2 regions of the Mesorhizobium silamurunense genome follow, and region 1 is predicted to be linked to the other one. Evidence: riboswitches for the same ligand, from Rfam matches in the RefSeq annotation. Region 1 holds a riboswitch; the other holds the start of a gene.
The links. A riboswitch is a leader RNA that binds a small molecule or an ion and turns the genes downstream of it on or off. The one in region 1 is predicted to bind S-adenosylmethionine.

Region 1 (15,668 bases):
GGACTAAGGAGGCATACGGGTTCTAGATCGCGGAGCTGCCGGCAACCCGTTGGCGCGAAGAAGTCCCGGAAGGACCAGGCTCGCGAGCGCAATCCGGAGCAAGAGTTTCAACCGTGGCACGGATCGGTTCCGGGCCGCGCCGGTCAGGGTTTGCCATCGGCAGCCGGGCCAAGGCAAAAGAGAGAGGGTTTCATCATGCTGATTTCCCAGATCCTCGACGACGCCGAGACGATCCGCGTCGTTGCCCGCAGCGGCGGCAAGACCCGGATCATCAACGGCGCGCGCAGCGTCTATTCGCTGGCGATGGAGGCGGCCCGCACCGGCACCGGCCTCGAAGCCCTGATCGAGCGCAAGGGCTATGGCGAGACGGTCGATCTCGATGCCGCCTACAAGAAGGGGCGGCTGGTGTCGCCGATCAACCATCCGGACCCGGCGCATCTGCACCTTACCGGCACGGGATTGACGCATCTCGGCTCTGCGGCGACGCGCGATTCCATGCACAAGAAGCTCAGCGACGGCGAAGAGCAGCTCACCGATTCCATGAAGATGTTCCGCATGGGGCTGGAAGGCGGCAAGCCGGCGAAGGGCCAGATCGGCGTGCAGCCGGAATGGTTCTACAAGGGCAACGGCACCATGGCGGTGGCGCCGGGTGCAGCACTTATGTCGCCAGCCTTCGCGCAGGACGCCGGCGAGGAGCCGGAGATCGCCGGCATCTATGTCATCGGCGACGACGGCGCGCCGTTCCGTGTCGGCTTTACGCTGTCCAACGAATTCTCCGACCACGTGACCGAACGGGTGAACTATCTGTTCCTCGCCCACTCCAAGCTGCGCAACGCCTCGTTCGGGCCGGAGATCCTGATCGGCGACCTGCCCGCCGACATCAGGGGCTCATCGCGGATTTATCGCGACGGCAAGGTGCTTTGGGAAAAGCCGTTCCTGTCGGGCGAAGCGAACATGTCGCACACCATTGCCAATCTCGAGCATCACCATTTCAAATATTCGGCGTTCCGCCAGCCCGGCGACGTGCATGTGCACATGTTCGGCACCGCCACACTCTCCTTCGCCGACGGCGTCAGGACCGAAGAAGGCGATACCTTCGAGATCGAGGCGAAGGATTTCGGCCTGCCGCTGCGCAACCCGCTGGAGATCGAAAAGCCGGTGAAGGTGGCGGTGAAGGCGCTGTGAGGGGGTGATCTCCCCCGGGGGAGATCGGCAGCTTCGACCTCAGCGCGCGGCGCGGAAATGCTTGGAGAGCTTCAGTCCCTGCGCCTGATAGTTGGAGCCGAGATCGCTGCCGTAGAGCGCCTGAGGGCGCTTGAGCATATGCTCGTAGACCAGGCGCCCGACGATCTGGCCGTGGTCGAGGATGAATGGCACCTCGTGGCTGCGCACCTCGAGCACCGCGCGGCTGCCGCTGCCGCCGGCGGCGGAGTGGCCGAAGCCTGGATCGAAGAAGCCGGCATAGTGGACGCGGAACTCGCCGACCAGCGGGTCGAAGGGCGTCATCTCGGCGGCATAGAGCGGCGGCACGTGCACGGCTTCGCGAGAGACCAGGATGTAGAACTCGTCCGGGTCGAGCACCAGTTCGCCGGCGCCGCTCTTGTAGAGCGGCTCCCAGAAGTCGACGACATCCTGCGCGGCGCGCTTGTCGACGTCGACGAGGCCGGTGTGGTGCTTGCCGCGATAGCCGACAAGACCGTCCTTGTCGCCGTCGAGATCGATGGAGAGCGCTATGCCGCCGCCGGAGATGTTGGGGGGCTCGGTGGCGACCAGCATCTCGGCGCGATGGAGGTCGCGCAATTCGCGCTCCGACAGCAGCGCGTTGCCGGTGCGGAAGCGTATCTGCGACAACCGCGAGCCGGCACGCACGATGATCGGGAAGGTGCGCGGGCTGACCTCGAGGTAGAGCGGGCCACGATAGCCGGCGGCGATCTTGTCGAACTCGTGGCCGCGGTCGGTCATGACACGCGTGAAGATGTCCAGCCGCCCGGTCGAACTCTTCGGGTTGGCCGAGGCCGAGACTTCCGCCGGCAGCGCCAGGCTTTCGAGCAGCGGCACGATGTAGACGCAGCCCGTCTCCAGCACCGCGCCTTCGGTAAGGCTGATCTCGTGCAGCTTCAGCCGTTCGAGCTTATCGGCCACAAGGTGATCGGGGCCGGGCAGGAAGGAGGCGCGCACGCGGAAGGCCGTGTCGCCCAGTCTCAGATCGAGGCTGGCCGGCTGGATCTGGTTGGTGTCGAGCGCGCGCGGCGATTTCAGCGCGCCCGCCTCGAACAGCGCCGCGATGTCCTGATCGGGAAGAATGCCTGTCTGCCGCAAGGTCTGGCTCCGCTAGAGCAATTCACCGTTTCACGGAAACGGCGAACCGCTCTACCTTTTTGTTTTGACGCAATTCCGGACGGAAAACCGTTTCACACTTTTCCTGGAATTGCTCTAAGGCCGGGCAAACGCATAGTCGCAGGCTCCTGCCTGGTACAAACCTCTTAATCAAGCCGGCAATTGACGCAAGCGCGGGCGAGGTCTAAAGGGTCGTTATCCCGTGGTGATTTGGCCGGTCGGCTTGCAGCCACGTTAAACAAGTCGCTAAAGGACCGCTGGCCGCAAGGCCGTATGGGACCGGTTGCGACATCGCGGCCGGTTTTTTTGTGTTTGGAAGTAGGGCGATGACCAAGACGCGCAACTGGAAGGCTCAGACGGCACTCGTGCATAGCGGAACACTGCGTTCCGGCTTCGGCGAGACCGCCGAGGCAATGTATCTCACCCAAGGCTATGTTTACGAAACGGCGCAAGCGGCGGAGGCCCGTTTCAAGGGCGAGGAGCCGGGCTTCATCTATTCGCGCTACGCCAACCCGACGGTCGACATGTTCGAGAAGCGCATGTGCGCGCTGGAAGGCGCGGAAGACGCCCGCGCCACCGCTTCCGGCATGGCCGCGGTCAGCGCCGCGCTGCTCTGCAGCGTCAAGGCCGGCGACCATATCGTCGCGGCGCGGGCGCTGTTCGGCTCCTGCCGCTGGGTGGTCGAGACGCTGGCGCCGCGCTACGGCATCGAGGCGACGCTGGTCGACGGCACCGACATCGCCAACTGGGAAAAAGCGGTCAGGCCGAACACCAAGCTGTTCTTCCTGGAAAGCCCGACCAACCCGACGCTGGAAGTGGTCGACATCGCCGCCGTCGCCGCGCTCGCCAACACGATCGGCGCGCGCGTGATCGTCGACAATGTGTTCGCCACGCCGCTGCAGCAGAAGCCCTTGCAGCTCGGCGCCCATATCGTGGTCTATTCGGCGACCAAGCATATCGACGGACAGGGCCGCTGCCTCGGCGGCGTCATCCTGTCGGACAAGAAGTGGATCGACGAGAACCTGCACGACTATTTCCGCCACACCGGCCCGAGCCTGTCGCCCTTCAACGCCTGGACGCTGCTCAAGGGCCTAGAGACGCTGCCGCTGCGCGTGCGCCAGCAGACCGAGAGCGCCGGCAAGATCGCGGACTTCCTGGCCGGACGCCCGGAGATCGCCCGCGTCATCTATCCGGGCCGTGCCGACCATCCGCAGGCGGATGTCGTCAGGAAGCAGATGTCGGGCGGCTCGACGCTGATCTGCCTCGACGTCAAGGGCGGCAAGCAGGCGGCCTTCGCCTTCCAGAACGCGCTCGACATCGTGCTGATCTCCAACAATCTAGGCGACGCCAAGAGCCTGATCACGCACCCGGCGACGACGACGCACAAGAACCTGAGCGACGAGGCGCGTGCCGAGCTCGGCATCGGGCCAGGCACGCTGCGTCTTTCTGTGGGGCTTGAGGACGCCGACGACCTGCTAGCCGACATCGAACAGGCGCTGAAGGCCGCCAGATAGCTGCGCTCAGACCGGCAACTTCTCCGGTTTGACGCGACAATGCTGCGGGCAGCGTTTCGACAGCCCTGACCGAACGCACCTCCAAGCGCCAAAGTCGCCTCAAGCTGCGGTTGACACTGTTCGCAGCCGATGTTCAAATGCCCTGGTACATATCAACTTAAATGATATAAAGGGTAGGCGACGGACATGAAGGCGCGTATAGCGGTCCACCGGGATTTCAAGATCGGGACCATCGACGATCGCATCTACAGCGCCTTTCTGGAGCATCTTGGACGCGCCATCTATGGCGGCATCTACGAGCCGGGCCACGAGACCGCCGACGAGGACGGGGTCCGTGGCGATGTGCTGGAACTGGTGCGTGGCCTGAACGCGCCGCTGGTTCGCTACCCCGGCGGTAATTTCGTTTCCAACTACGACTGGCTGGACGGGATCGGACCGAAGAATGAGCGGCCCGTACGGCTCGACTACGCCTGGAAGACGACCGAAACCAACGAGGTAGGGACGGATGAGTTCATTCGTTGGTGCCGCAAGGCCGGGACCGAGCCCATGCTTGCGGTCAATCTGGGCTCGAAAGGGTTCACCGAGGCGCTCGCCATGCTCGAATACTGCAACCATCCGGGTGGCAGCTACTGGAGCGACCTGCGCAGGAAGAATGGCTCAGCCGAACCACACAATGTTCGGGTCTGGTGCCTCGGCAACGAAATGGACGGGCCGTGGCAAATGAACCATCGCACGGCCCATGAATATGGTCGCGTGGCAAACGAGGTCGGTCGCGCCATGAAGGTCTTCGACCCGACCCTCGAGCTCGTCGCCTGCGGCTCCTCCAACCATAACATGCCCACCTACCCCGCCTGGGAAGCCGAGGTCCTCGATCTCGCCTACGAGAATGTAGACTACATCTCGCTGCATCAATACTGGGACAACTGGGACGATGACTACCTGAACTTCCTCGCCAAGTCCGTTACGGTCGACCGCTACATCCAGACAATCGGCGGCGTGATCGACTACGTGAAGGCGAAGAAGCGCTCCAAGCACAACGTCTACATCTCCTTCGACGAGTGGAACGTCTGGTATCACACCCGAAAGAAAGGTGTCAGCGACGGCGACGGGGTCAATTGGGCCAAGGCGCCCAGCTTATTGGAGGACGCCTACAATTTCGAGGACGTCCTGCTTGTCGGCTGCGCGCTCAACACATTCATCCGCCGGTCGGATCGTGTGAGGATCGCTTGCATCGCGCAGCTCGTGAACGTGATCGCGCCCATCATGACGCAAACCGGCGGGCCGGCCTGGAAGCAGACCATCTACTATCCCTACTACTACGCCTCCCTCTATGGCCGCGGCGACGCCTTGAACGTGGCCGTGGACGTGCCGACCTACGATGCCAAGGTGGCGGATGATGTTCCCTATCTCGACGTTGCCGCAGTGCGGAGCCGGGATGGCGGGACCGTGGCATTCTTCATGGTCAACCGCCACCCGGACGAGGCTTTGGCTATCGACATCGATATGGCCGGCTTCGCGCCGACGGGCATAGCCGAGCACGTGTTGATTGCCCATCCTGACCTCAAGGCCACGAACACGGCCGCCAAGCCGGACCACGTGTCTCCCCGCATCGGCGACGGGATTTCGATCGCTGACGGCAGAGTCAAGGGTAGTTTGCCGCCGAGATCCTATCACCTGGTGCGCGTGAGCGTCTGAGACCTTGGGTAGGAGAGCCCGCACGTATGTACCATAGAATATGATACATACCATAAGATTGGTTGACCGCCCTACAAGCCAAAGGTATCGTTGAGGTAAGGGAACTAGACAGAATCTCGATCCACGTTTGTTGTGCCATGCCGTGAAGGAGTAGCGGGCGTGAGGAGCGTCCGGACTCCGCCCTGCCGGTCTTGATGCAACAGCAGTGGGCACGGCACGCAGGATCGGTTGCTGCTGCCAAACAGTCTGGAGGAATTCGAGCGCTGCGGCGACTTCTCGAAGCAAGCGAAAAATAGCCGAAAAGGGAGGATCATGATGAGGAGAATACTGAAGAAGGCGCTGGCCACGGCGGCACTGATCGCATTCGCTGCCGGCGCGCAAGCGAAAGAGACGGTCGTCTGGTGGGATTTCCTGAGCGGCGGCGACGGCGTGCGCATGAAGTCGCTGATCGATCAGTTCAACAAGGAACACGCGGATTCGATCGAAATCCAGGCGACGACGCTTGAATGGGGCGTGCCGTTCTACACGAAGGTCCAGACCTCGGCCGCCGTCGGCGAAGGGCCGGATGTCATGACCTACCACCTGTCGCGTCTGCCGCTCGGCGTCGCTACGGGGACGCTGCGCGAAATCACGCCCGAGGAGTTGAAGGCCGCCGGCTTCTCAGCCGACAACTATGCGCCCGCCAACTGGAAAGCTGCCCAGGTGGACGGAAAGCAATACGCTGTTCCCTTCGATATCCATTCGGTCGTTCTCTACTATAACAAGGACAAGCTCGCTGCAGCCGGTCTCCTCGGCCAAGACGGCCTGCCGAAGGGCCTCGACGGCGTCGACAATTTCCACGCGGCTCTCGAGAAACTGAAGGCCGGCGGCTCGGAATATGGCGTCTCCATCCACAGCGCTGCCGGCGACTCGCAGTGGCGCATCTTCTACTCGCTGTTCAGTCAGCAGGGCGGCAAGTTCCTCTCCGACAATGGCAAGTTTCTGGAAGGTGACAATCTCGACAAGGCAGTCAAGGCCACGAGCGTCGTCGCCAAATGGGTCGCCGACGGGCTGGCGCCGAAGTCGACCGATTATCCGGCCTCGATCGCGCTCTTCACGTCGGGCAAGGCCGCCATGCACATCAACGGTGTCTGGGAAGTGCCCACCTTCACCGACCTGGGCAAGCAGAACAAGCTCGGCTTCGAGTGGGGGGCTATCCAGCTTCCGACTTTTTTCGACCAGCCGGCAACCTGGGCCGACTCGCACTCCTTCGCAATCCCGAACCGCAAGGGCAAGGAGATCTCGCCGGAGAAGCTGAAGGCAGTGCTGGAGGTCGTGAAATGGATGAACGAGCATTCGCTGTTTTGGGCAACCGCTGGGCACATCCCCGCCTTTTCACCGGTCACTTCGAGCGACGATTTCAAGAAGATGCAACCGAACGCCACCTATTCAACACTGGCGAAAACGGCGGTGTTCGATCCGAGCTCCAAGCTCGCCGGTGTGGCCTCGCCGGTCTATGATGCGGCAGGAAACTTCCTGATGCCAGCGATCAACGGCGAACTCGATCCGCAGGGGGCGATGGAGCAGATGCGCGACGATCTGGACGGTCAGACCGAGTAAACCTCCCGAGGAGCCCGCCGACGGCTGCGGCCGTCGGCGGGCCTTCGGAGACGGATTGGATCAAACAGGAGACCCGGTGCGATGCTAGCGAGCACGAGACGCGCCGAACGCCGCAGCGCTTTCATTCTGATTGCGCCCTTCCTGCTCATCTATTTGGTGCTCTTCATATATCCGACCCTGAAGATGCTCGAGCTCTCTTTCACGAACGCGCCGCTGATCGGCGAGGGCGATTGGATCTACTTCAAGAACTATGTTCGGCTCTTCGGCGACAGGCTGTTCAAGACTGCAGTCTGGAATACCGGCTATTTCGTCGTGCTCACCGTGGTGCCGAACGTGGCGACCGGCCTCCTCATCGCACTGATGGTGGACCGACTGAAGGGATGGACGCAAAGCGTCGTTCTTGCCGCCTTTTTCCTGCCCTACATCCTGCCGGTCTCAGTGGTCTTCCTGATGTGGCGCTGGATCCTCGACCTTCAGTTCGGGATTGCGCAGTACCCGATCGAGTTCTTCTACGGCGAGCGCGTGCCTGTCTTCCGCACGATACCGTGGTTCCTTCCCATGGTAGGGCTGATCACGATCTGGTGGACCAACGGCTTCAATGTCTTGCTCTTCATTGCGGGGTTGAGAAACATATCCCCGGAAATATATGACGCCGCGGCACTCGACGGCGCCAGTCGCTGGCAGCTGTTCTGGAAGATCACCTGGCCGCTGATCTGGCCAGTCACGGCGCTTGTGGCGACGATACAGCTCATCCTGCAGCTCAAGATATTCGATCAGGTCTACCTGTTTTCGGTCGGCGGCCGTTCCGAGCCGACAATGGTGTTGGTGCAGTACATCTACCAAGAGGCCTTCCAGCGTAATCGTGGCGGCTATGCCGCAACGGTTGCCACCGCGCTGTTCGTGCTGATCGCGGCGCTCTCGGTTCTGCAATACCAGGTGCTGCGCGCCAGGAGCGCCGAGTGATGAGCGTCGAAACCGGCCGCATCAAGCTGCCAACCGTCGGCGCCGAAGGCGCGTATCGCAAGCTGCGGGCCTTCGACATCGCGGGACTGTTTCTGACGCTGGCGACATTCGCATTCGCAATCATCTGGGCCTTTCCGCTCTACTGGGCCATGGTGACCACGCTCAAGCCGGAATACGAGGTCGTTCAACCCGGAGTCCGCTTGTGGCCCGAGACCTTCACGCTCGAGGCATACACCTACATTCTTCTGAACACGAAGATCGGACTTTGGTACCTGAATTCGCTGGTGACCTCCGCAGCGGTCACCATAATCGTCATCTTCACGGCGGCGACCTGCGGCTATGCGATATCGCAATTGCGCTTCCCGGGCCGCCGTTTGCTCTATCTGACGATCATGGCGAGCTTCATGGTGCCCATCCAGGCGCTGATAGTCACCCACTTCGTGCTGATGTCGAATTTCGGCACCCTCAACACCTGGCTCGGCATCATCCTTCCCCAACTCATCGTTCCGGTCGTCGTCATCGTCTACAAGCAGTTCTTCGATTCGATCCCGCGCGACTTCCGTGAGGCGGCGATCATGGACGGCGCCAACGATTTGCAGCTTCTGTTCAGGATTTACCTGCCTATGAACTGGGGGGTGACAACGGCGCTGGCCATAATCACCTTCATCGGCGCATGGAACGCTTTCCTCTGGCCGTTCCTGGCGCAGAGTTCCGAAGAGACGATGAACATCACGGTCGGCGTCACGCAGGTGCACTCCGCCTTCGGTGTCCAGTATGCGCGCGAGCTGGCGGGCGCCGTGCTGGCAGGACTTCCCGTTGCTCTGGCCTATCTGATTTTCCAGCGCCGCGTGACCCAGGCGATAACGCTCTCGGCCGGCATCAAAGGCTGACCATCAGTTTGACTATCAGCAATTATGATATACACACTGCCTCCTTTCCCGCTTAGGTCGCCGTCGTCCATGAAACCCAACTTCCTCACCATCGATCCGGAGGACGACATCGAGGTCTTGAAGGGACTGGCGTCAACGATCCGCGTACGCATCCTCAAGCTCCTGCGCAGCGAAGGCCCGCTCAACGTCAACGACATCACCCGTCGGCTGGAGCTGCCGCAATCGACGGTCGCCATCAACGTACAGACACTTGAGGAAACCGGCCTGATCGTGACCGAGGCCGTTAAGGCCAGGAAGGGCCATCAAAAGATCTGTTCGGCCCGCTTCGACGAGATCATCGTGCGGTTCGAGGCTGAAGAGGAACTTCAACGCGACGCGAACATCATCGAAGTCGCGATGCCGCTCGGCCTGTTCACCTCCGTCGAAGTCAGTCCGCCTTGCGGTCTCTGCTCAACGGATGGCGTGATCGGCCTCCTGGACGTCCCTGATTCCTTCCTCGATCCTGCGCGTGTCCAGGCGGCGCTCATCTGGTTCGGAATGGGCAGCGTCGAGTACAAATTTCCGAACAACGCCAAGTTGCTCAATGCCCGGATAGAGTCGATCGAGTTCTCGATGGAGCTCTCGTCGGAGGTGCCCGGCACCAATATGGACTGGCCTTCCGACCTCACGCTCTGGGTAAACGATGTGGCGGTCGGCACCTGGACGTCGCCGGGCGACTATGGCGACAAGCGCGGTGTCTATACGCCAAGCTGGTGGAAGCTGGCAGGCTCACAATATGGCAAGTTGAAGAGCTGGCGGATCGGCCAGTCGGGGTCTTTCATCGACGGCGTCAGAATCTCCGACGTCACCATGGACGACCTTGGCATCACCGAGCATCGCTCGATCCGGATGAGAATCGGCATCGACGCGAAGGCGAAGCATCCTGGGGGCGTCAACATATTTGGGCGCGGCTTTGGCAACTATGACCAGGATATAGTCATGCGCCTTGAGCTCGGTCGCTGACGGCGGACGGGGCGCTCGTGTCTCTTGGGCGTGCTCAGATACCCTCCTCCAGCTCGGTCATTGCCTTGGTGCGGATGGTCATGGCGTTGCCGCGCCATTCGACGGCGCCACCCAACCAGCCGCGCGCCCAGATGGCGGGGAGCATCGTGTCGCGCACGATCATCGCGGTCACGCTCCACGGCGACAGATACCAGCCCTTGGACCGGGCGAGCAGGCATTCCGGGACATAGGCGATCGCCAGCACGCAAAGCGCAGTCGTAGGCAGGCTGACGCCGGCGCCTGCCGCCGCGATCAGCGCGAAAATCAGCGGCATAACCACACCGGTCAGAATCTCGGGCGCGAAGAACAGCGGGAAGGTGACGCGGCGCAGCCGCGCCCAGCGCGCCTGGCGCGACCAGATTTCGGCGAGCGTGCGCTGGCCGAGCGGCTGCTCGAAGGGCGAGGCCACGAGATTGACCCGGAGGCCCAGGCTGTTGATCAGCTTGGTCGCCGCCGCATCCTCGGCGATCTCGGCGGCTAAAGCCTGGATGCCGCCTTGGGCGTCGAGCATCGGCTTGTTCCACAACATGCTCTTGCCCTGAGCGAAGCCAAGGCCGAGCGCCTCGCCGGTATATTGCCAGCGCGCCTGCAGCGTGTTGAGGAAGGCGCATTCGACTTCGGCCCAGAAACCGTCCGGCCGCGAGCCGATCGGTGTCGAGCAGACGAGGCCGGTATCCGGCCGCCAGGCCGCCATCAGATGCTGGACATAGTCGTTGGGCATCAGCACGTTGGAATCGGCGAGGATCACCCAATCGTGCCGGGCTGCCTGCCAACCCTTGACGCAGTTGTTCAGCTTGGGGTTGGCGCCGATCCTGTCATCGCCGACGAGCAGCCGCGCCGGAACCTTGGGAAAGCGCGCGATCGCGGCATTGATGAGCCTAACCACGGGGTCTTCGGCATGGGCGGCGCAGAAGATCAGCTCATAGCGCGGCCAGTCGAGCGAGAAGGCGCGGTTCAGCGTCTCCTCGGTGAACGGCTCCACGCCCCGCGACGGAACGACGATCGAGACCGGCGGCTGCTTGCCGGCGGGCGGAGGAATGACGCGATGCGCCTTCAGCCGCGACGAAGCGAGCAGGATGCCGGCGAGATTGGAAAGAAGAAGGGCTGACGAGGCAAAGGCGGCTGCGAGAGTCAGTTCCATCGAGATCTGGTCACTCCGGAAGGCCGCCGGCGGCCGTTTCATCAGTCGACAGAGCGCGCCCCGAGTCGCCCGGCACGGTTTTGCGCACACCAACATTGTCATGTGTCACTTAAATGACATTGTTTATCGGCACGTGCGCTTTGAGGTCGGCAGGATGGGCCGCGCTTGGCGTAACAACCACGAAGTCCGGCAAATCTTGCCTGCCGCAACAACCGGAGTGCCCCCATGTATCGCGCCGTCACGCGCAACATCGAAGTGCAGGTCAGGCCGTTCTATCTGGAGGATCGTTCCGATCCGTCCGAGAACCGGTATGTTTGGGGCTACCAGGTGACGATCGACAACCGGTCGGACGAGTTCGTGCAGCTTCTGTCGCGCTATTGGCACATCACCGACGGCCGCGGCCGCGTCGAGGAGGTGCGCGGCGCGGGCGTCGTCGGCGATCAGCCGGAACTCAATCCCGGCGACAGCTATCAGTACACGTCGGGATGCCCGCTATCGACGCCCTCCGGCATCATGGTCGGCCACTACACAATGCGCAACGGGCGCGGCGAGACGTTCGACGTCGCCATCCCCGCCTTCTCTCTCGACATGCCGGGTACACGGCGGACTGTGAATTAGCGTCTTTCTCCCGTCTCTATACGGCGAGAAATGCCCGGTCCACCCTCCGCAGCTGCTGCGGAGGACGGGCAGGGCAATGAGGGGCGGCGCCAAACTTCTGAGATTCTCCTTAAGGCAGACGACAGCGTTGGGGTGCCGGCGCAACCTCCACAAACGTTCGCGCCGCCCCTCATCCGCCCTTCGGGCACCTTCTCCCCCGTGAACGGGGAGAAGGAAGCTCTTCACTCGCTCGCCGAAAACTCAGCCGGATCGAAGTCGTACTGCGTCGAGCAGAACTCGCAGGCGACATGGATGCCGCCGCCCTCGGTGCTGTCCTTGATCTCCTCAGCCGAAAAACCTTCGAGGATGCCGCGGATCTTCTCGCGCGAGCAGGAGCACTGGTCGGCAACCGGCACGCTGCGGAAGACGCGCACGCCGTGCTCGTGGAACAACCGGTAGAGCAGTCGCTCGGCGCCCACCGTCGGATCAATGAGCTCGGTCGGCTCGATGGTTCCGAGCAGCGCCAGGAGTTCCCGCCAGGAATTGTCGGCCGGCTCGTGCGCCACGTCTCGCGGATCGCCGTCGCCACCCGAAATGTCGGGCACGCGCATGCGTTCGGGCGCCTGCGGCAGGAACTGCGCCAGGATGCCGCCGGCGCGCCATTGCTCGCGGGCGCCGCCCGGACCCGGCGTCACCAGCTTGGCGACCGACATCCTGAGATCGGTCGGGATCTGCTCCGACTGGCGGAAATAGGTGCGCGCGGCCTCTTCGAGCGAGGTGCCGTCGAGCTGGACGATGCCCTGATAACGCTGCGTGTGCGCGCCCTGATCGATGGTCAGCGCCAGCACGCCGGCGCCGAGCAGCTTCTGCTGCGAGGTCTCGCCCGAGGCAACCAGCGCTTGCAGCCGGTCGGCGTCGAAGCGCGCATAGGCGCGCAGCGCGTGCGGCGTGCTGAAGTCCGCCACCAGCATGTCGACCGGCCCGTCGGTGCGGGTCTGCAAGATGAACTTGCCCTCGAACTTCAGCGACGTGCCGAGCAGCACGGTAAGCACGCAGGCTTCCGCCAGCAGCCGCGCTACCGGTTCGGGATAGTCGTGACGGCTGAGGACGGCGTCGAGCATCGGCCCGAGCTGCACGGTGCGGCCACGCACGTCGAGCGGCGCCACTTCGTAAGGCACGACATGGTCGTCGCCGGCGAAGCCGAATTCACCGAGTTTGGGTTGATGTTCAGCCAATGGACGGGTTTCCAACATGACAAAGCTCCGGGGCGCGTCCATCCCGCTTTCCAGGCGGTATGGGTCGAAGCGCGTTCGATTTCAGTGATGGCTCGCAAATAGGCATCACCTCACCCCGGATCAAGTCGGCCCCAATCAAGCGCCCAGGCACCAGGCCAGCACCGCCTTCTGGGCGTGCAGCCGGTTCTCGGCCTCGTCGAACACCACCGAATGCGGTCCGTCGATAACCTCGTCGGTAACCTCCTCGCCGCGATGCGCCGGCAGGCAGTGCATGAAGAGCGCGTCCGACTTCGCCCTGGCCATCAGCGCGGCATTGACCTGGTAGGGCAGGAAGACGTTGTGGCCGCGGGCGCGATGCTCCTGGCCCATCGACACCCAGCTGTCGGTGACGACGCAATCGGCCTGGTCGACGGCCTCCTCGGCCGAGCGGGCAAACCTGACCTTGCCGCCGTTGGCCTTCGACCAGTCGACATATTTCTCGAAAGGCTCGCTGCCCTCCGGCACCGCGACATTGAGATTGAAGCGGAACCGCGCCGAGGCTTCGAGCAACGAGTGCAGCACATTGTTGCCGTCGCCGGTCCAGGCGAAGGTCTTGCCGGCCACCGGACCGCGATGCTCCTCGTAGGTCATGATATCGGCCATCAGCTGGCAGGGATGGGTATCGTCGGTCAGCCCGTTGATCACCGGCACGGTGGCGTTCTGGGTCAGCTCCAGCAGCCGGTCATGCGAGGTGGTGCGGATCATGATGGCGTCGACATAGCGCGACAGCACCTTGGCGGTGTCGGCGATGGTCTCGGAGCGGCCGAGCTGCATCTCGGTGCCGGTCAGCATGATGGTCTCGCCGCCGAGCTGGCGCATGCCGACGTCGAAGGAAACGCGCGTGCGCGTCGACGGCTTGTCGAAGATCATCGCCAGCACCTTGCCTTCGAGCGGCTTCGAACGCTCGCCGGCCTTGAGCCTGGTCTTTCGCGCCACCGCATCGTCCAGCATCGAGCGCAGGTCGCCCGCGGAAACGGCGGACAGGTCGGTGAAGTGGCGAACGCTCATCGGCAAATTCCAGAATTACTTCGCGGCTTCGGCCGCAGTCGCATCGGTCAGGCCCTTGGCGCCGGCGCGGATGCGCTTCAGCGCCTCGCCGATCTCCTCGTCGGTGACGGTGAGCGGCGGCAGGAGGCGGATGACGTTGTCGCCGGCCGGCACGGCAAGCAGATGCTGGTCGCGCAGCGCCATGTTCACCTTGGTGTTGGGCATGGCGCATTTCAGCCCGAGCATCAGGCCGGTTCCCCGGATGCCCTCGATGATCTCGGGATATTCGTCGACGACCGCGGCAAGGCCCTGCTTGAGCAGCAGCGCCTTGCGCTGGACATCCTCGAGAAAGCCGTCGGCCAGCACGACGTCGAGCACGGCATTGCCCACCGCCATTGCCAGCGGATTGCCGCCGAAAGTGGTGCCGTGCACGCCGGCCGTCATGCCGGTCGCGGCCTCGTCGGTGGCGAGGCAGGCGCCCATCGGGAAGCCGCCGCCTATGCCCTTGGCGATCGCCATCAGGTCAGGCGTGACGCCCGCCCATTCATGCGCGAACAGCTTGCCGGTGCGACCGATGCCGCACTGGACCTCGTCGAAGATCAAAAGCAGGCCGTGCTGGTCGCAGAGCTGCCGCAGGCGCTTCAACGACTGCGTCGGCACCGGGCGGATGCCGCCCTCGCCCTGCACCGGCTCGATCAGGATCGCCGCGGTCTCCGGCGTGATTGCCTTCTCGGCGGCGTCGATGTCGTCGAATGCGACCTGGTCGAAGCCCTCGACCTTCGGACCGAAACCCTCGAGATATTTGTACTGCCCCCCGGCGGCGATCGTCGCCAGCGTGCGGCCGTGAAAGGCGCCCTCGAAGGTGATGATGCGGAAACGCTCCGGATGGCCCTTGACGAACTGGTAGCGCCGCGCCGTCTTGATGGCGCATTCCAGCGCCTCGGCGCCCGAATTGGTGAAGAACACCTTGTCCGCGAAGGTCGCATCGACCAGCCGCTCGCCCAGCCGGCGCTGCTCGGGGATCTCGTAGAGGTTGGAGACGTGCCAGAGCTTGGCGGCCTGCCCGGTGAGAGCGTCCACCAGATGCGGATGGCTGTGGCCCAGCGAGTTCACAGCGATGCCGCCGGCGAAATCGAGATATCGCTCGCCCTTGTCGGTGACCAGCCAGGTCCCCTCCCCATGATCGAAGGCCAGGGGTGCGCGAGCAAAGGTCTCGTAAAGCGCCGAACCGCTCATTATATGCGTCTCCGGAACCGGAAATCAAAAAAGCCGCCAATGCGGCGGCCTTTGCGGCTTATCATGTTTTTCGGCCATGAAGTCAACGAAAACGTCGTGCAGAAGCGCGCGGCAAGCCTCCAACGGCACACCGGCTCATCAGAGGCCAGGCAAGTTGGGGAAAACCGAAAAAACCGAATCGTGTTGCCCTGGGGACTCTTGTCACCGAGTCAGCGCATGAGGTAATTGTAGTCGAGAAATAACTAGATTTCGTGCGGCGGATCTAATCACCCGGTACATGTGGTGTTGTTTGCCCGGCGGGAGCCGGGGCGGGAAAGGATTCTGACTGCCGTACGCCTCAGCAGGAGCGCGGTCTCATGAACTGGACTGACGAGCGGGTCGAACTTCTCAGGAA
Region 2 (15,668 bases), on a different contig from region 1:
GTCCCCGCCTGAAAAGGGCGCTTCAGGCGGCCGACTGCTCGGCGAGCTTCTTGGCGATCTGCTTCTTGAGCAGGCGGGCGCGCTGCGACAACTCCTTGGCGTCGGCCTTGGCCAGAAACGCGTCGAGGCCGCCGCGATGCTCGACCGAACGCAGCGCGTTGGCCGAAATGCGCAGGCGAACGTTCTGGTTCAGCACTTCGGAAATCAGCGTCACATTGACCAGGTTCGGCAGGAAGCGACGCTTGGTCTTGTTGTTGGCATGGCTCACATTGTTGCCGGTCTGGACTGCCTTGGCAGTGAGCTCGCAGGTGCGGGACATCTTGTCTAACCTTCAGTTCTAACCTGCCAAACCATTCTGCCCGCGCCAGGCGGCGCGCGGTCTCGGTCAGGCGGCCTTTGGAAAAGTTGGCGTTCCATAGTTGCATTTCGCCACGGCGTCAAGCTCCGGCAAGTGCGGGATGGCGAAGCGCGCTCCATATAAAGGCCGGATTTCGCCCTATAAGCCCTTCGCGAAGGGATTGCCAAGCTGGAACCGTTGCGTTTCCGGCCGTATCAAGGACTTACTGCCCGCCATGCTTCGATCATCCCAAGCCTTTGCCGCCCTGCTTGCCGTCACCGTGCCGACGTCGGGTTTTGCCGCAGCCTCGCCGCAGTCCTTCAAGGGCGAATATACGGTGTCTTTCCTTGGCCTTTCGGTCGCCAGGGCGACTTTTTCCAGCCGTTACGACGGCGACAACTACGCCATCAACGGCACGGTCTCCGCCGCGGGCATTGCCAAGCTGTTCGACGACACCAAGGGCACGATCTCGTCGAAAGGCACGATTTCGGGCCAGCAGATGCGGCCGCAGGCCTTCCGGGCAGACTACACCTCCGGCAAGAAGGCATCGGTGGTCGACATACGCTTCGCCGGTGGCGACGTCTCCTCGACGAAGGTCCTTCCAGGGCCGGGCAAGCGCGATCCCAAGAGCTGGGTGCCGGTCGGCGCCGGCGACCTGAAATCGGTGCTCGATCCGATGGCGGCCACCGTCATCCATGCCGACAGCCTGGACAAGGTCTGCGGCCGGACCGTCAAATTCTACGATGGCGAGATGCGCGCCAACCTGTCGCTGACCTATGCCTCGAAAGGCTCGATCTCGGTGCCCGGCTACAAGGGCGACACCGTTACCTGCAAGATGGGCTTCGAGCCGGTGGCGGGCTATCGCAAGGGCCGCAAGGCGCTTGAGTTCCTCAAGAACAAGAGCCGCATGATGGTGACATTTGCACCGCTCGGCCAATCCGGCGTATATGCGCCGATCCGCGCCACGGTCGGGACCCAGATCGGTCCGCTGACCATAAGCGCGAGACGGTTTGAAGCAGTGAACTAGTTTGTTTTTACGCAATTCCGGACGGAAAACCGCCAGGCACCTGGAATTGCTAAGGGCGCCGCGGCGCGCCGCCGGGGACAAGTATGGGGCGCGCAACACTGATCGGTTTCTCGGCGGTCGCCATGTGGGCGCTGCTTGCACTGCTCACCGACGCCTCCGGGCAGGTGCCGCCGTTCCTGCTGTCGGCCATCACCTTCGCCATCGGCACCTGCGTCGGGCTTGCCGCCAGGCTGATGATGCCGGCTCCGGACAAGAGCCAGAAGATTCCGCCGCAGGTGTGGCTGATCGGGATTGCCGGTCTGTTCGGCTACCACTTTTTCTACTTCACGGCGCTGCGCAACGCGCCGGCGGTCGAGGCGAGCCTGATCGCCTATCTGTGGCCGCTGCTCATCGTGCTCGGCTCGGCGCTGATGCCGGGCGAGCGGCTCGCCTGGAACCATGTCGTCGGCGCGCTGCTCGGCCTTGCCGGCACTTTCCTCATCGTCACCAAGGGCGGCGGGCTCGCCTTCGACGCGCGCTACGCCTTCGGCCATGCGGTGGCGGGCGTCTGCGCGCTGCTGTGGTCGTCCTATTCGCTCTTGTCGCGACGCTTCCCGTCGGTGCCGACCTCCATCGTCACCTGGTTCTGTGCCGCGACATCGGTGCTTTCGCTCGCCTGCCACCTGCTGCTCGAAAAAACCGTGCTGCCCGACGGCCCGGGCCAATGGCTGGCGGTCGTCGGGCTCGGCCTGATGCCGGTGGGGGCCGCCTTCTATGCCTGGGATATCGGCGTCAAGCGCGGCAACATCCAGGTGCTGGGGGCGGCAAGCTATGCCGCGCCGCTTTTGTCGACGCTGGTGCTGATCGCGGCCGGCGTAGCCGAGCCGTCGCTCCGCATCCTTTTGGCCTGCGTGCTCATCACCGGCGGGGCGGCGCTCGCCGCGAAGTCGCTCCTGCTGCGCAAGCCGGCGACCGGCGGAGCAAGCGCATGATGCCGTTTCCGGGCGGCATCGAGGCCAACCCGAATGCGACGCTTCTGTTCTCAATCGCCGCCGCCGCGATTTACGTCCTTGCGCTCGAGCTTTCGCCGCGCCTCGCCCGCTCCGCCGCGAAGACGCTGGCCGTCGGCTTGCTGGCGGCGCTCGCCGTCATGCAGGGCGGGCCGCTGCTGCTCGTCGCGGCGCTAGCGCTCAGCGCCGCCGGCGATGCGTTCCTCTCGGGCGACGGCGAAAAGGCTTTCCTTGGCGGCCTGGCGAGCTTTCTTGCCGCGCATGTCGCCTATGTCGCCCTGTTCCTGGAGGCTGGCGGCGGGATCGGGCTGCTCACCGCCGAATCCTGGCGCGGCGCCATCGTGCTGGCGCTGGCGATCTTCGTTATCGTGATGCTCGCCGCGCTATGGCGGCGCGTCGGTCCTGCCTTGCGTATCCCGATCGCCGTCTATGTCGCGGCGATCCTGGCCATGGGCATCTCCGCGCTTACGACCTTCCATACCTGGGTTATCACCGGAGCCGTGCTGTTCGTGGCCTCGGACGGCTTGCTGGCGGCGGAGCGCTTCCTGCTAGCCGCGATCTCGCCGCATCGCGTCTGGATGCGCTATGCGGTCTGGGTGCTTTACTATGCGGCCCAGTTGGCAATCACGCTCGGTTTTCTCTTGAGTTAAGAGTTTGATAGCGCATGGTCTTGTCCGAAAACCGGTAACCACTTTTCGGGATCATGCTCGCGGCTGCCAGCCCGGCTCGGCAAGCTCGAAAGCTGCGAAGTCGAAACCCGGCGCCACCGTGCAGCCGACCAGCGTCCATTCGCCGAGGCTGCGCGCCGACTGCCACCAGTTAGCCGGCACGACGACCTGCGGCCGCTCGCCCGCGGCAAGTGCCGCGCCGAGCACCTGTTCGATGACGGCGCCGGAGCCTTCCTCATGCATGGCGAGCGCCAGCGGCGCGCCGGCATAGAAGTGCCAGACCTCCGCCGCATCCTTCACCCGGTGCCAGGCCGAAAGCTGGCCTTTCTCCAAAAGGAAATAGATCGCGGTGGAATGGCTGCGCGGGCCTCCCGAGGCATCGCGAAAAGTCTCGGCATACCAGCCGCCTTCGGGATGCGGCTGGAGGCCCAGCGTTGCGATGATTTCAGCGGCGCTGGTCATGCAAAGAGGTCTTTATTTTGATGCAGGTCTCGCCCCAAAACCGCGCGGTCTCTCTTTTAACGCAATTCCGGACGGAAAACCGTTTCACACTTTTCCTGGAATTGCTCCGCGCACTTTTGGGCGACATGCATTAGAAATGGTCCTTGCGCTTGCGAATCTCCGCGAACACTTCCGCGTCGCTCGCCCTCTCCATGCCGAGATGCTTGCGGATCGCCGGGTCGTGCCAGCGCAGGAACGGATTGGTCGACAGTTCCTGGCCGATCGTCGTCGGCAAGGTCGGCTTGTTGTCGGCGCGCAGCGCCTCGATCCTTGCGGCGCGTTCCTTGAGCGCTGAATTGCTGGGGTCGACGGTCAGCGCGAAGCGGGCGTTCGCCAAAGTGTATTCGTGGCCGCAATAGATGACGGTCTCGGCCGGAAGCGCGGCAAGCTTCTTCAGCGACTCGTGCATCACCGGCGGCTTGCATTCGAACAGCCGGCCGCAGCCCAATGCAAACAGCGTGTCGGCGGTGAAGGCCACCTTCGAGGCCGGCAGATGGTAGGAGACATGGCCGGCGGTATGGCCGGGCGTCTCGATGACCTCGATCCTTTCCTCGCCAAGGCGGATGACGGAGCCTTGCCTGACGGTCTGGTCGATGCCAGGGATCTTCGCCTTCTCGGCTTCCGGCCCGATGATGGTGAGCTTGAAACGCTCCTTCAGGGCCAGATTGGCTTCGACATGGTCGCCATGGTGATGCGTGGTCAGGATCATGGTCGGCGTCCAGCCGGCGCGCTTGATAGCGGCCAGGATCGGGGCTTCCTCCGGAGCGTCGATGATCGCCGTCTGCCCGCTTTCGGGGTCGTGAACCAACACGCCGAAATTGTCGGTGCGGCACATGAACTGTTCGATTTCGACCGGCATCTCGGCGCTCTCCGTTATCGCCGCAGACATAGGGCGCCCGGGCGCCGATGTCATCCGCCTTTGTTGAACTCGTCATTCATCGCGGCTACCGTCCGGCGCATGCATTCCGATATCGTCGATCTCCGCTCCTTCTATTCGACCACGCTCGGGCGCCTTGCCGAGCGCGCGATCACCATGGCGCTGTCGTCGATATGGGCAACCGTTCCGAACGAACGCCTGGTCGGCCTAGGCTACACGCTGCCCTGGCTGGAGCGCTTCGGCACCGACGCCGAGCGCGTCTTTGCCTTCATGCCGGCAACGCAAGGGGCGGTGGTGTGGCCGGCGACGGGACCGACGGCGACCGCGCTCGTCTTCGACGAGGAATTGCCTCTGGTCGATTCCTGCATCGACCGCATGCTGCTGGTCCATTCGCTCGAACATGTCGAGAATCCACGCGAGACGCTGAACGAGATCTGGCGCGTGCTGTCGCCGGCGGGCAGAGTCGTCATCGTGGTGCCCAACCGGCGCGGCGTCTGGGCGCGCTTCGAGCACACGCCCTTCGGCAACGGCCGGCCGTTCTCGCGCGGCCAGCTCACCGAACTGCTGCGCGAGGCGAATTTCACGCCGGCCGCATGGTCGGACGCGCTCTTCTTCCCGCCGTCGCCACGGCGCTTCATAATGCAGTTCCACAACGTGCTGGAGCGGGCCGGCCGGCGGTTCTGGCCGATCTTCTCCGGCGTCATCGTCGTCGAGGCGCAGAAGCGCCTCTACCAGGGTGTGCCTGTCGCGCAGCGCGCCTCGCGCCGCGTCTTCGTGCCGGTCTTCTCGCCGCAGGGCGCGACACGGCTTGGCCGGCAAACTTCCGATATAATACCCCGGACCAGGCGAGTGACGCGTTCGTGATCGGGGCCGAGCCTTGCGCCGCAAGGCAATCATCACCCTATCTCAGGGACGGGTTCGGGGCGCGGCTTCGACGCTGATGACCATTCCCGAAAGCAGGGATCTCACATATGGACTACCAAGCGGATGACAAGCCCGGCGCCGGACAGGCGGCGTTCTCGGTCGAGTCGAGCAGCCTCTCCGACCAATTGGCGGCGATCAGGCTGGCGCTGAAGACGTCGCCGGTGCGCAGGCAGCTCCTGTGGGCCTCGATCGGCATTGTCGGCGTCATCGTCGCGACCTCGATCGGGCAGGTCCTGCTCAACCGCTGGAACCAGCCCTTCTACGACGCCCTGGCGCGGCGAGACCTGCCGGGTTTCCTGCACCAGTTGATGGTATTTGCCGCAATCGCCGGCAGCCTCCTGGTGCTCAATGTCGGCCAGACCTGGCTCAACCAGACGATCCGGCTGAAGTTGCGCGAGGCGCTGACGCTCGACCTCATCGATGAATGGATGCGGCCGGCGCGCGCCTTCCGGCTCACCCATGCGGGCGCCATCGGCGTCAACCCCGACCAGCGCATGCAGCAGGACGCCGGGCATCTCTCCGACCTGTCGACCGATCTCGGCGTCGGCCTGTTGCAATCCTTCATCCTGCTTGTGTCCTTCATCGGCGTGCTGTGGGAGCTATCTTCCGGCTTCGTCTTCGATGTCGGCGGCCATTCGCTGGCAATACCCGGCTACATGGTCTGGGCGGCGATCCTGTATGCCGGCATCGCCTCCTGGCTGAGCTGGCTGGTGGGCCGGCCGCTGATCCGGTTCAACAGCGATCGCTACACGCGCGAGGCGGTGCTGCGCTCCTCCATGGTCCGCGTCAACGAGAATGTCGATGCCATCGCGCTCGCCCATGGCGAGGCGGACGCCAGGCGGCAGCTGGAGTTCGATCTCGGCAGCGTGCTCGGCGCCATGCGACGCATCTACGGCGCCCAGATCAACCTGTCCTGGGTCACCGATGCCTATGGCTGGATCACCGTGGTGGCGCCGATCCTGGTCGCGGCACCGGTCTATTTCGCGGGCGATATCAGCTTCGGCGGATTGATGATGGCGGTCGGCGCCTTCAACCAAGTGAATTCCTCGCTTCGCTGGTTCATCAACAATATCGGCGCCATCGCCGATTGGCGGGCAACGCTGATGCGCGTCGCCGACTTCCGCATCGCGCTCGGCGAAACGGACATCCTGCACGCCAAGGAAAAGCGCATCGAGTTCATTGAAAACGCGAATGGCAAGCTGACATTCGACAAGCTCGAGGTCGCCTCGCCCGATGGCTGCACGAGGCTTGCCGAGACGGATGTCGAGATAAAGGCCGGCGAGCGCGTCATGATCACCGGCGATCCGCGCGCCGGCAAGACGCTGTTCTTCCGCGCCATTGCCGGCCTCTGGCCGTGGGGAGGCGGCCGCATCGGCATGCCGGCAGGCGAGAGGCCGTTCTTCGTGCCGCGCACGCCCTATTTCCCGCTCGGCACGCTGCGCGACGTGCTCAACCATGCCGAAGGCGCCGGGGTCGACGACGCCGAGATTTCCGCGGTGCTCGGCGAAGTCGGCCTGGAGCGCCTGTCGTCCCAGCTCGACCGCCCGGCGCGCTGGGAGCATGAACTGGCCGACGACGAGCAGCGGCTGCTCGCCTTTGCCCGGCTGGTGCTGAGGAAGCCGAAATGGGTGATCATCGACGAAGCGTTGGATACATTCGACGGCGCCACGCTGCGGCGCGTGCTGGCGATGCTGCAGGCCAGGCTGCCGGACGCCGCCATCCTCAATATCGGGCGCGGCCTGCACAACAACCAGTTCTTCCCGCGCGCGCTCACCATCGTCAAGGACAGCGGCCGATCGGCGCTCAAGCCCGCCCGCCTTCGCGCCGACGCGATCGAACCGCCACCAACTGCAGCGCGCGCCAGGAAATAGCTTTATTTCGCCGCGTTCGCCGGGAAGAATCCCGGCGTGGTGGGAGCCTGCCATGCTCAAGCTGCTCAGCCTGCTTGCATGCCTTGCCTGCGCCGAGGTAGCGCCAATGCCTGCAATCGACAGCACTGCCATCGATGTCGAACTGGTGCTGGCCGTCGACATCTCGCAATCGATGGACGAAGGGGAGTTCGCTCTGCAGCGCGCCGGCTATGTCGAGGCGCTGCGCCATCCAAACTTCATCAGCGCGGTGCGCTCGGGCCCGAGGGGCCGCATCGCGCTCGCCTATTTCGAATGGGCGGGCGTCGTGCGCGACGACGGCGTGATCGCCTGGCAGGTCATCGACGGCGCGGACAGCGCCAACGCCTTCGCCGACAAGATCGCGGGCCGTCCGTTCCGGAGCTTTCGCGGCACCTCGATTTCCGGCGCTCTCGGCTTCGGCGCCGGGCTTCTGGAGAAAAACGGTTTTTCGGCGTCGCGCCGGGTCATCGACATATCGGGAGACGGGCCCAACAATGCCGGGCTGCCTGTCGCCCTGACCCGCGATGCGGCTTTGGCCAAGGGCATTGTGATCAACGGCCTGCCGATCCTGATCAGTCCGTCGCCGAGCATCAGCCGTCTCGACCGCTACTATGCCGATTGCGTCACCGGCGGCCCAGGTTCGTTCGTGCTACCGATCTACGCGGCGTCCGAATTCTCGACCGCGATCCGCCGCAAGCTGATCCAGGAAGTGAGCGGCGTCGGTGATGCCGAAAGCATCCGCGTCGATGCGGAGGCGCCGACCGACTGCCTGCTTGGCGAGCGGCTGCGGCAGCGGTTTTCCGATCCGTATTTTCCGGAGTTGGACAGGTGAGCCGGAGCGGCCAGGCGCTCCAATTTTTGTTTTTCGCAATTCCGGACGGAAGGCTACCGGCGAAGTCGCCGAGCCTAACCGCTGCGCTTTTCCTGGAACTGCTCTAAAGCGTATCGCGCTGAAACGGATTCAGGCGACACGCTTTAAGTCTTTGTTTTGATGCATGTCGTTCTCCCAAAACCGCTGCGCACTTTTGGGCGACTGCATTGGCGCCCTTAGGCCGCCCGGGCGCCGTATTTGGCGCGGAACTCGTCATAGCAATCGCGGCGCCAGCGCCGGCCGACGACATAGCCGCGCAGCAGTTCGGCTGGCGAGTAACCGAGCGCCTTGGACGACCGGTTGGCGAGATAGCCCGAAAATGCCTGCGGCAGCCTGCCCTTCAGGATGTCGGCTATGATCTGGCGTGCGATCATATAGGGCGGCACGTCGGGATAGCGGTCGGCGATGTAAGGGTGCTTGTCGATCAGGTTGGCATAGGCCTCGACATAACCGTCGCGTCGGCCGGAAATCGAATTTTCCGAATTGTACTTCTTCCAGTCGATATCATCCGACAGCAAGGCGCCGCTACGGTTGGCAAAACGCAGCAGCAGCTCGCGGTCCTGCATGCGCGTGATGTCGCTGTCGAAGCCGCCGATCGCAAGCAGCGATTCGTGCCGGGCGGTGATCGCCGAGCCGGCGATGAAGATCGTCTGCGAGACCAGGGCGCGCTGCAGCGTGCTTTTGTCGAGCAAGGCCTGGCGGTTGATGCATTTGGTGCTGCGGTTGCCTTTCACCGAGATGAAGGAACTGATCAGCACTTCGAGCGAAGGGTTTTTGTCGAAATGCGACAGCGTCCGGTCCAGGCGGTCGGGCAGATAGACATCGTCCGAATCAAGGAAGGTCACGATCGGCGCCCGCGCGCGCTCGATGCCCGCGTTGCGCGCGGCATTGGCGCCGCGCCATTTCGCGCCGACATAGATCAGTCGGGGATCGCGAATTTCGGCGAGCGCCAGGGCCGTTCCGTCGGTCGAACCGTCGTCGACGACGATGTGCTCGAAGCGGGTAAGTGTCTGGGCAAGAACGCTTTCCACCGCGCGCACAACCTGGCTGCGCCGGTTGTGCGTCGGCGTGATCACGGTGATCAGCGGAGCTGTGTCGGAAGCGGGCGGCATCTAACTTTCATTATCGGGCGGATAAGCGATGACCGGATGGATCTCGCACCTGCCCTTCCATGTCCGCCCCCCGCATGGATTCGATGAAACGCTACAGAAAAGAGTGATCTATGTCACCTAAAGCGTCGCGTCGGAACCAAGTTCAAACCGTATTCCTCAAAATCATGCGGTTTGAAAGCAACACTTTGCGGGCGATTTGTCCTTAACTGTGGCCCACATAGTCCGGCACGATCTCGATCTCGTCGCGAACGAGGCCGGCTGCGAGGCTGAAATGGCCGAAAAATGCCAGAGTGTAAAAGGCCAGGCCGACCGCCAGTGAAAACGGAATCTGCCAGATCGGCATGCCTGTTTGCGGCGCATGACCAATCACGCGTCGTGTCGTGCGCCACGACATCGTCCCCCAGCGTGTGAACGATTTGACGATACGCTGGGCGCGGGTGGGGGAATGGAGCTCGACGAATTTTCGGTCGGCATCCCTGCCGGTCACCAGCGCCCGCCAATAGAAGAACCGCCAGCCGCGCGGCGAGTAGTGATAGACGCGCGCATCGACATTGACGATCTCATGGCCCTCGCGCCAAAGCAGGTGCATCAGCAGCGTGCAGGAAACCTTGAAGCCGTTATGTGCCGGGAACGGATGGCTGGCAATCCAGTCGCGTTGGAAGGCAATGTTGTTGGCATTGATCGCACGTTTCGAAGCGAACCTTTCGTCCCCCCGGGCCATCGGGAAGAACCAGATCAAAGCAAAGGTTCGCGAGAAAAAATCGTCGTAGGAAAGATAGGTATGCCCGTTTACGCAGAGGGTTTCCGGGTGTTGGAAGGGCTTCAGCAGAGTTGAGAGCCAATCCCGCTCGGGGACGGTGTCGGAATCCAGGAAAACGACGATGTTTCCTTCGGTCAAGGGCACGCCATTGTTCTTGAGGTCGTAATACCGACCGCCGGAGCAGGCGGCGAATGTCAGTTCGGCGACTTGCATCAGTTGAGGCGATTCAGCTTCGATGCTCGCTTGCAGCAAATCGGCGTCCGAATCAGGCCCGCTATGCGACACGACAACTTTCGGCCTTGCAAAACCAGTTGCAGAAACGGCAGCAATTTCACGCGCCAGGGCCTTCAGGCCCACGCCGATCTCGTCCCAGTCAATGGATTTGGCATTCTCCATCTCCACGACGATCGAATAGGTTGGATGTTCAGCCATAGAGTTAACCACCACCAGCTTATCGGGATAGTCGCTATAGCCCTGAGCGTATGCTGTCAAACGATCAAAGGCGCCATTCTATTTGCGAGTTTCCGCTTCGATTGCGGTTCACCGATTGCTAGTTCTTCAAGAAGCCACGGATATAGTTTTTTCCGTGCCGGAAGCTCGATGAGTCGGTATATTCAGACAGGAAACGCTTTCTCCATTCGTCGTTGATCGCGTCGCGCTGGATTTCGAGACCTGACTCGAGGTTCGTTCCCCAGACGGGCTCTACACCTGCCAGCTGCGCGATCTTCTTGAGGCTTCCAACCGGATCTTGCTGAACTTGCTCATAGGTCAACGCAAGAAAAGGCAGTCCGTTTTTCGCGAACCAAGCATCCCAAGCCAAATTCTCCATCAAAATCTTCTCAAGCGACTCTGCAATCGCTCTGCTGTCGTAGCGCGGCGGTGCATGACTGGCTTCAGTGGAGCGGAATCTGCGGGTTTGCCGCGCGCGTGCCCAGGAGATCGCTTGGCCCAGCAGATCGCTGCGCGTCAAGCGCACATAGCGCGGGTTCGGAAGACTAGCCGGCAGGTTCACCTTCTTGGCCACTTGAGCGAACTGGCTCGCAAAGAGCTTAATCGCGTAGACTCCAGAAGAGGACCGTCCCTCCGTCAACGCACGAAGAAGCTGGGCGCTCGGTTCGCGCGGGTAGCCGGGCAGCTCAAGCAGCCGGCGACCGCCAAACCATTCCAGTGGATTGCCCAACCCGGCCGAAGCCATCAGTCCTGCAAGATGATTGCTGCCGCTGCGCGGTGAGGTGCAGACGAGGATTCCCGCCCGTATCTCCGACAGAATGTCCGGAGGGATTTTAACGGCCGGCGGCGACCGACGAAAAAGATGCATCCCGATCATCGCTTCAGCAAAAACACCGCCTGCTGGCCGAAGAAATTCCAGAACCACCAGGGCATGGACAGGCCGATCTTCTGGCCGTTGGCGTCGAGCGCGGTCGCCTTCTCGACCGTCGCGCCGAGCTCCTCGCACAAATTGACGAAGTCGCGGATGGTGCAGAAGTGGATGTTCGGCGTGTCGTACCAGGAATAGGGCAGGTCCTTGGTGACCGGCATCCTGCCCTTGATCAGCAGCGAGAAGCGCACGCGCCAATGGCCGAAATTGGGAAAGGAGACGATGGCGCGGTTGCCGATCCGAAGCAGCTCGTCGAGCACCAGCTTGGGATTGCGGGTCGCCTGCAGGGTCTGCGACAGCACGACGAAGTCGAACCCCTTGTCGGGATAGAATTCGAGATCCTTGTCGGCGTCGCCCTGGACGACGGAAAGGCCGCGCGCCACGCATTCGTTGACGCCGCGCTGCGACAGCTCCAGCCCGCGGCCGTCGACCTGCTTGGCCTCCTGTAGGAGTTCCAGCAGCAGGCCGTCGCCAGAGCCGACATCGAGCACGCGCGAATGGGCCGGGATGAGACCGGCGACGACCTCGAGATCGACGCGTTGGGCACGATTGACGCTCATAGGCTGAGCCCCCTGGCGCGGGCGGCCGAGGCGATGAAGCCGTTGATGGCCGCGAACAGTTCCGGCTCGTCGAGCAGGAAAGCGTCGTGGCCGCGATCGGTCTCGATCTCGACGAAGGAGACGGAGGCGCCGGCGGCGTTCAGTGCATGCACGATCGAGCGGCTTTCCTCGGTCGGGAACAGCCAGTCTGATGTGAAGGACACCAGGCAAAACCGCGTCTTCGTGCCGGCGAAGGCGTCGGCCAGCCGTCCGCCATGGTCGGCGGCAAGGTCGAAATAGTCCATCGCGCGCGTCAGATAGAGGTAGGAGTTGGCGTCGAAGCGGTCGACGAAGGTCATGCCCTGGTGACGCAAATAGCTTTCGATCTGGAAATCGGCGTCGAAACCGAAGGTGAGCGCCTCGCGGTCCTGCAGGTTGCGGCCGAACTTGCGGTGAAGAGCCGCCTCCGACAAATAGGTGATGTGGGCGGCCATGCGCGCTACGGCGAGCCCCTTTTCCGGACGCCTGCCGAAATCGAGATATTTGCCGCCGTGCCAGTCCGGATCGGCCATGACGGCCTGCCGCCCGACCTCGTGGAAGGCGATGTTCTGCGAGGAATGGCGGGCGCCGGTGGCGATCGGCAGCACCGAGAAGACGCGCTCCGAATGGCTGGCGGCCCATTCCAGCACCTGCATGCCGCCCATCGAGCCGCCGAGCACGCAAAACAGCTTCTCGATGCCGAAATGGTCGACCAGCATCAGCTGCGCGCGCACCATGTCGCGGATGGTGATGATCGGCAGGTCAAGGCCGTAGGGCCTGCCTGTCGCCGGATTGGTCGAGGCTGGCCCGGTGGAGCCGAGGCAGCCGCCGATGACGTTGGCGCAAATGACGAAAAAGCGGCTGGTGTCGATGATCTTGCCAGGGCCGATCAGCACCTCCCACCAGCCCGGCTTGCCGGTCACGGGATTGGCGTTGGCGACATGCTGGTCGCCGGTCAGCGCGTGACAGACGAGGATGGCGTTGGAGCGGGCGTCGTTAAGGGTGCCGTAGGTCTGGTAAGCGACCTGGAATGGCGACAGCACCGTGCCCGCATCGAGCCTCAGCGGCTTGTCGGGCCCGAACTGCAACACCGGGCTCGACGGCCGGTCGGCCTCGTTGTTGGTCCTTGCAGCGCGCTGAGCGGCCATTGCGTTCCCCATCCAGTCCGTATCGATCTCGCCGATGCGGTGTCCGGCCGGCAGCGGACAACAAAAAACCGGCTTGCCCTCGCAAAGCCGGTTACAGGTTGCAAACGGCCCTTTAGCGAATTGTTTAACGTGGCTGCAAGCCGACCGGCCAAATCACCACGGGAAGTCCGGCTGCTCTTCTAGGACCAGCGCCGCGCTTCGTCAACGGGCAGCAACTTGAGATCGGCATCTCGGCGCGAGCGCCGGCACTCGACATTCCGGGCCATGGCCTGTATTTCCGCAGCGGCCTCCGGACGGACGCCTTCTCGACGGATTTGTGACATGAAGCAGGATCAGCCACGTCCGACGCCCCGCGCGGGCATCATGGACATCGAGGCCTACGTGCCTGGAAAAAGCACGGCGCCGGCCGGCGTGACGAAGGTCTACAAACTGTCGTCGAACGAGAATCCGCTCGGGCCTTCGCCGAAGGCGATCGAGGCGGCGCGTGAAGTGGCGGCGAAGCTCGACGTCTATCCCGACGGCTCCGCCCGCCGGCTGCGCGAGGCGATCGCCGACGTGCATGGCCTCAACGCGGCAAACATCATCTGCTCCAACGGCTCCGACGAGATTCTTGGGTTGCTCGCGCAGACCTATCTCGCGCCGGGGGATGAAGCCGTGTTCACCGAACACGCCTTCATGGTCTACAAAATCTACATTCAGGCCGCCGGCGCCAAACCGGTGGCGGTCAAGGAAACCGACGAGCGCGCCGACATCGATGCGATCCTCGCCGCGGTCACCCCGGCGACGCGGATCGTCTTCCTTGCCAATCCCAACAATCCGACCGGCACTTACGTGCCTTTCCAGGAAGTGCGCCGGCTGCATGCCGGATTGCCGAAGAACGTGCTCCTGGTGCTCGACGCGGCCTATGCCGAATATGTGCGGCGCAACGACTATGAAGCCGGCATCGAGCTGGCCGGCAGTTCCGAAAACGTGGTCATGACACGCACCTTCTCCAAGCTCGGCCTCGGCGGCGCGCGCATCGGCTGGATGTACGGACCTGCGCATATCGTCGATGCGATCAACCGGGTGCGCGGCCCCTTCAACGTCAATGCGACTGCGATCGAGGCCGGCATCGCGGCCATCCGCGATCGCGCCCATGTCGAGCGCAGCGTGGCGCATAACGAGAAATGGCTGACCTGGGTCAGCGAGCAGGTGACCCTGCTCGGGCTGCGCGTCACGCCCAGCGTCGGCAATTTCGTGCTGATCCATTTTCCCGACGACAAGAGGCATTCGGCGGCGGCTGCGGACGACTATCTCGGCGCACGCGGCTATATCCTGCGCCGCGTCACCGGCTACGGCTTCCCCAACGCGCTGCGCATGAGCATCGGCACCGAAGAGGCCAATCGCGGCGTCGTCGAAGCGCTGACGAGTTTCCTGAAAAGCTAGAGCACCATGACATCACCGATGTTCGAAAGAATAGCGCTGGTCGGCATCGGCCTGATCGGCTCGTCGCTCGCCCGCGTCATCCACCGCGAGCGGCTTGCCCGCCATATTGCCATCGCGACTCGCAGCCAATCGACGCTCAAGCGCGCCGAGGAGCTTAATCTCGGTGATTCCTACACGACCGATGCCGGGGAAGCGGTGCGCGATGCGGATCTCGTCATCGTCTCGGTTCCGGTCGGTTCGTCCGGCGAGGTCGCCGCCGAGATCGCGCCGGCGCTGAAGAAAGGCGCCATCCTGACCGATGTCGGCTCGACCAAGGCCTCCGTCATCGCACAGATGCAGCCGCATGTGCCCGACGGCGTGCACTTCATCCCCGGTCATCCGCTGGCGGGCACCGAAAAATCCGGGCCGGATGCCGGCTTCGCCGACCTCTTCGACAATCGCTGGTGCATCTTCACGCCGCTGCCGGGCACCGATCTTGAGGCGCTGGAGAAGCTGTCCGAATTCTGGCGGCGCTGCGGCTCGAACATCGACACGATGGACCCGCAGCATCACGACATGACTTTGGCCATCGTTTCGCATCTGCCTCATATCATCGCCTACAACATCGTCGGCACCGCCGATGATCTGGAATCGGTGACCAAGACGGAAGTCATCAAATATTCCGCTTCCGGTTTTCGCGACTTCACCCGCCTGGCGGCGTCCGACCCGACCATGTGGCGGGATGTGTGCCTGCACAACAAGGATGCGATCCTGGAAATGCTGGCGCGCTTCTCGGAGGATCTGGCCTCGCTGCAGCGGGCGATCCGCTGGGGCGACGGCGAAAAGCTGTTCGACCTCTTCACCCGCACGCGCGCCATCCGCCGCTCGATCATCGAGGCCGGCCAGGACATCGACGTGCCGGATTTCGGCCGCCAGGCGGTCGAACATCCAGCTTCCAAGACCTGAGCATTCTCAGCCTATAATGACGGCCAGTAGGCCGCCATCATGGCCTGTGTCTCGGCCCTGTCCGGCGCGCCGAGCCGGCCGCCGAAGCGCAGGCATTTGAGCGCGGCGGCGGCGCTGGCAAAGCGCAGCGCCTGCTCGGGCGGCATGGCTTCGGCAAGGCCGACGGCAAAGGCGCCGTGGAAGACGTCGCCGGCGGCGAGCGTATCGACCGCCTTGACCTTCGGCGCCTCGACATGGCG

Region 2: linked by a shared signal. The riboswitch ahead of metX (homoserine O-acetyltransferase MetX) and the one ahead of AU465_RS17595 (O-succinylhomoserine sulfhydrylase) in region 1 are both predicted to bind S-adenosylmethionine.

Annotation. Positions count from the first base shown of each region.
Region 1 is NZ_LPVS01000061.1:145,255-160,922, reverse strand. It holds gene araD1 (AraD1 family protein) at 196-1,185, shown strand; gene AU465_RS17600 (2'-deoxycytidine 5'-triphosphate deaminase) at 1,225-2,319, opposite strand; SAM riboswitch at 2,530-2,607, shown strand; gene AU465_RS17595 (O-succinylhomoserine sulfhydrylase) at 2,664-3,851, shown strand; gene arfA (arabinosylfuranosidase ArfA) at 4,038-5,546, shown strand; gene AU465_RS17585 (ABC transporter substrate-binding protein) at 5,862-7,145, shown strand; gene AU465_RS17580 (carbohydrate ABC transporter permease) at 7,227-8,108, shown strand; gene AU465_RS17575 (carbohydrate ABC transporter permease) at 8,108-8,998, shown strand; gene AU465_RS17570 (ArsR/SmtB family transcription factor) at 9,068-10,000, shown strand; gene AU465_RS17565 (ceramide glucosyltransferase) at 10,035-11,180, opposite strand; gene apaG (Co2+/Mg2+ efflux facilitator ApaG/CorD) at 11,406-11,798, shown strand; gene AU465_RS17555 (Hsp33 family molecular chaperone) at 12,020-13,054, opposite strand; gene argF (ornithine carbamoyltransferase) at 13,148-14,059, opposite strand; gene AU465_RS17545 (aspartate aminotransferase family protein) at 14,075-15,274, opposite strand; gene AU465_RS17540 (GcrA family cell cycle regulator) at 15,631-15,668, shown strand, end outside.
Region 2 is NZ_LPVS01000070.1:74,325-89,992, reverse strand. It holds gene rpmB (50S ribosomal protein L28) at 23-319, opposite strand; gene AU465_RS19725 (DUF3108 domain-containing protein) at 573-1,364, shown strand; gene yddG (aromatic amino acid exporter YddG) at 1,448-2,335, shown strand; gene AU465_RS19715 (lysoplasmalogenase family protein) at 2,332-3,003, shown strand; gene AU465_RS19710 (cupin domain-containing protein) at 3,055-3,483, opposite strand; gene gloB (hydroxyacylglutathione hydrolase) at 3,614-4,381, opposite strand; gene AU465_RS19700 (class I SAM-dependent methyltransferase) at 4,481-5,263, shown strand; gene AU465_RS19695 (ABC transporter ATP-binding protein/permease) at 5,371-7,194, shown strand; gene AU465_RS19690 (DUF1194 domain-containing protein) at 7,247-8,044, shown strand; gene AU465_RS19685 (glycosyltransferase family 2 protein) at 8,260-9,195, opposite strand; gene AU465_RS19680 (glycosyltransferase family 2 protein) at 9,398-10,387, opposite strand; gene AU465_RS19675 (Stf0 family sulfotransferase) at 10,506-11,330, opposite strand; gene metW (methionine biosynthesis protein MetW) at 11,279-11,893, opposite strand; gene metX (homoserine O-acetyltransferase MetX) at 11,890-13,059, opposite strand; SAM riboswitch at 13,152-13,229, opposite strand; gene hisC (histidinol-phosphate transaminase) at 13,381-14,484, shown strand; gene AU465_RS19655 (prephenate/arogenate dehydrogenase family protein) at 14,491-15,429, shown strand; gene AU465_RS19650 (sugar kinase) at 15,441-15,668, opposite strand, start outside.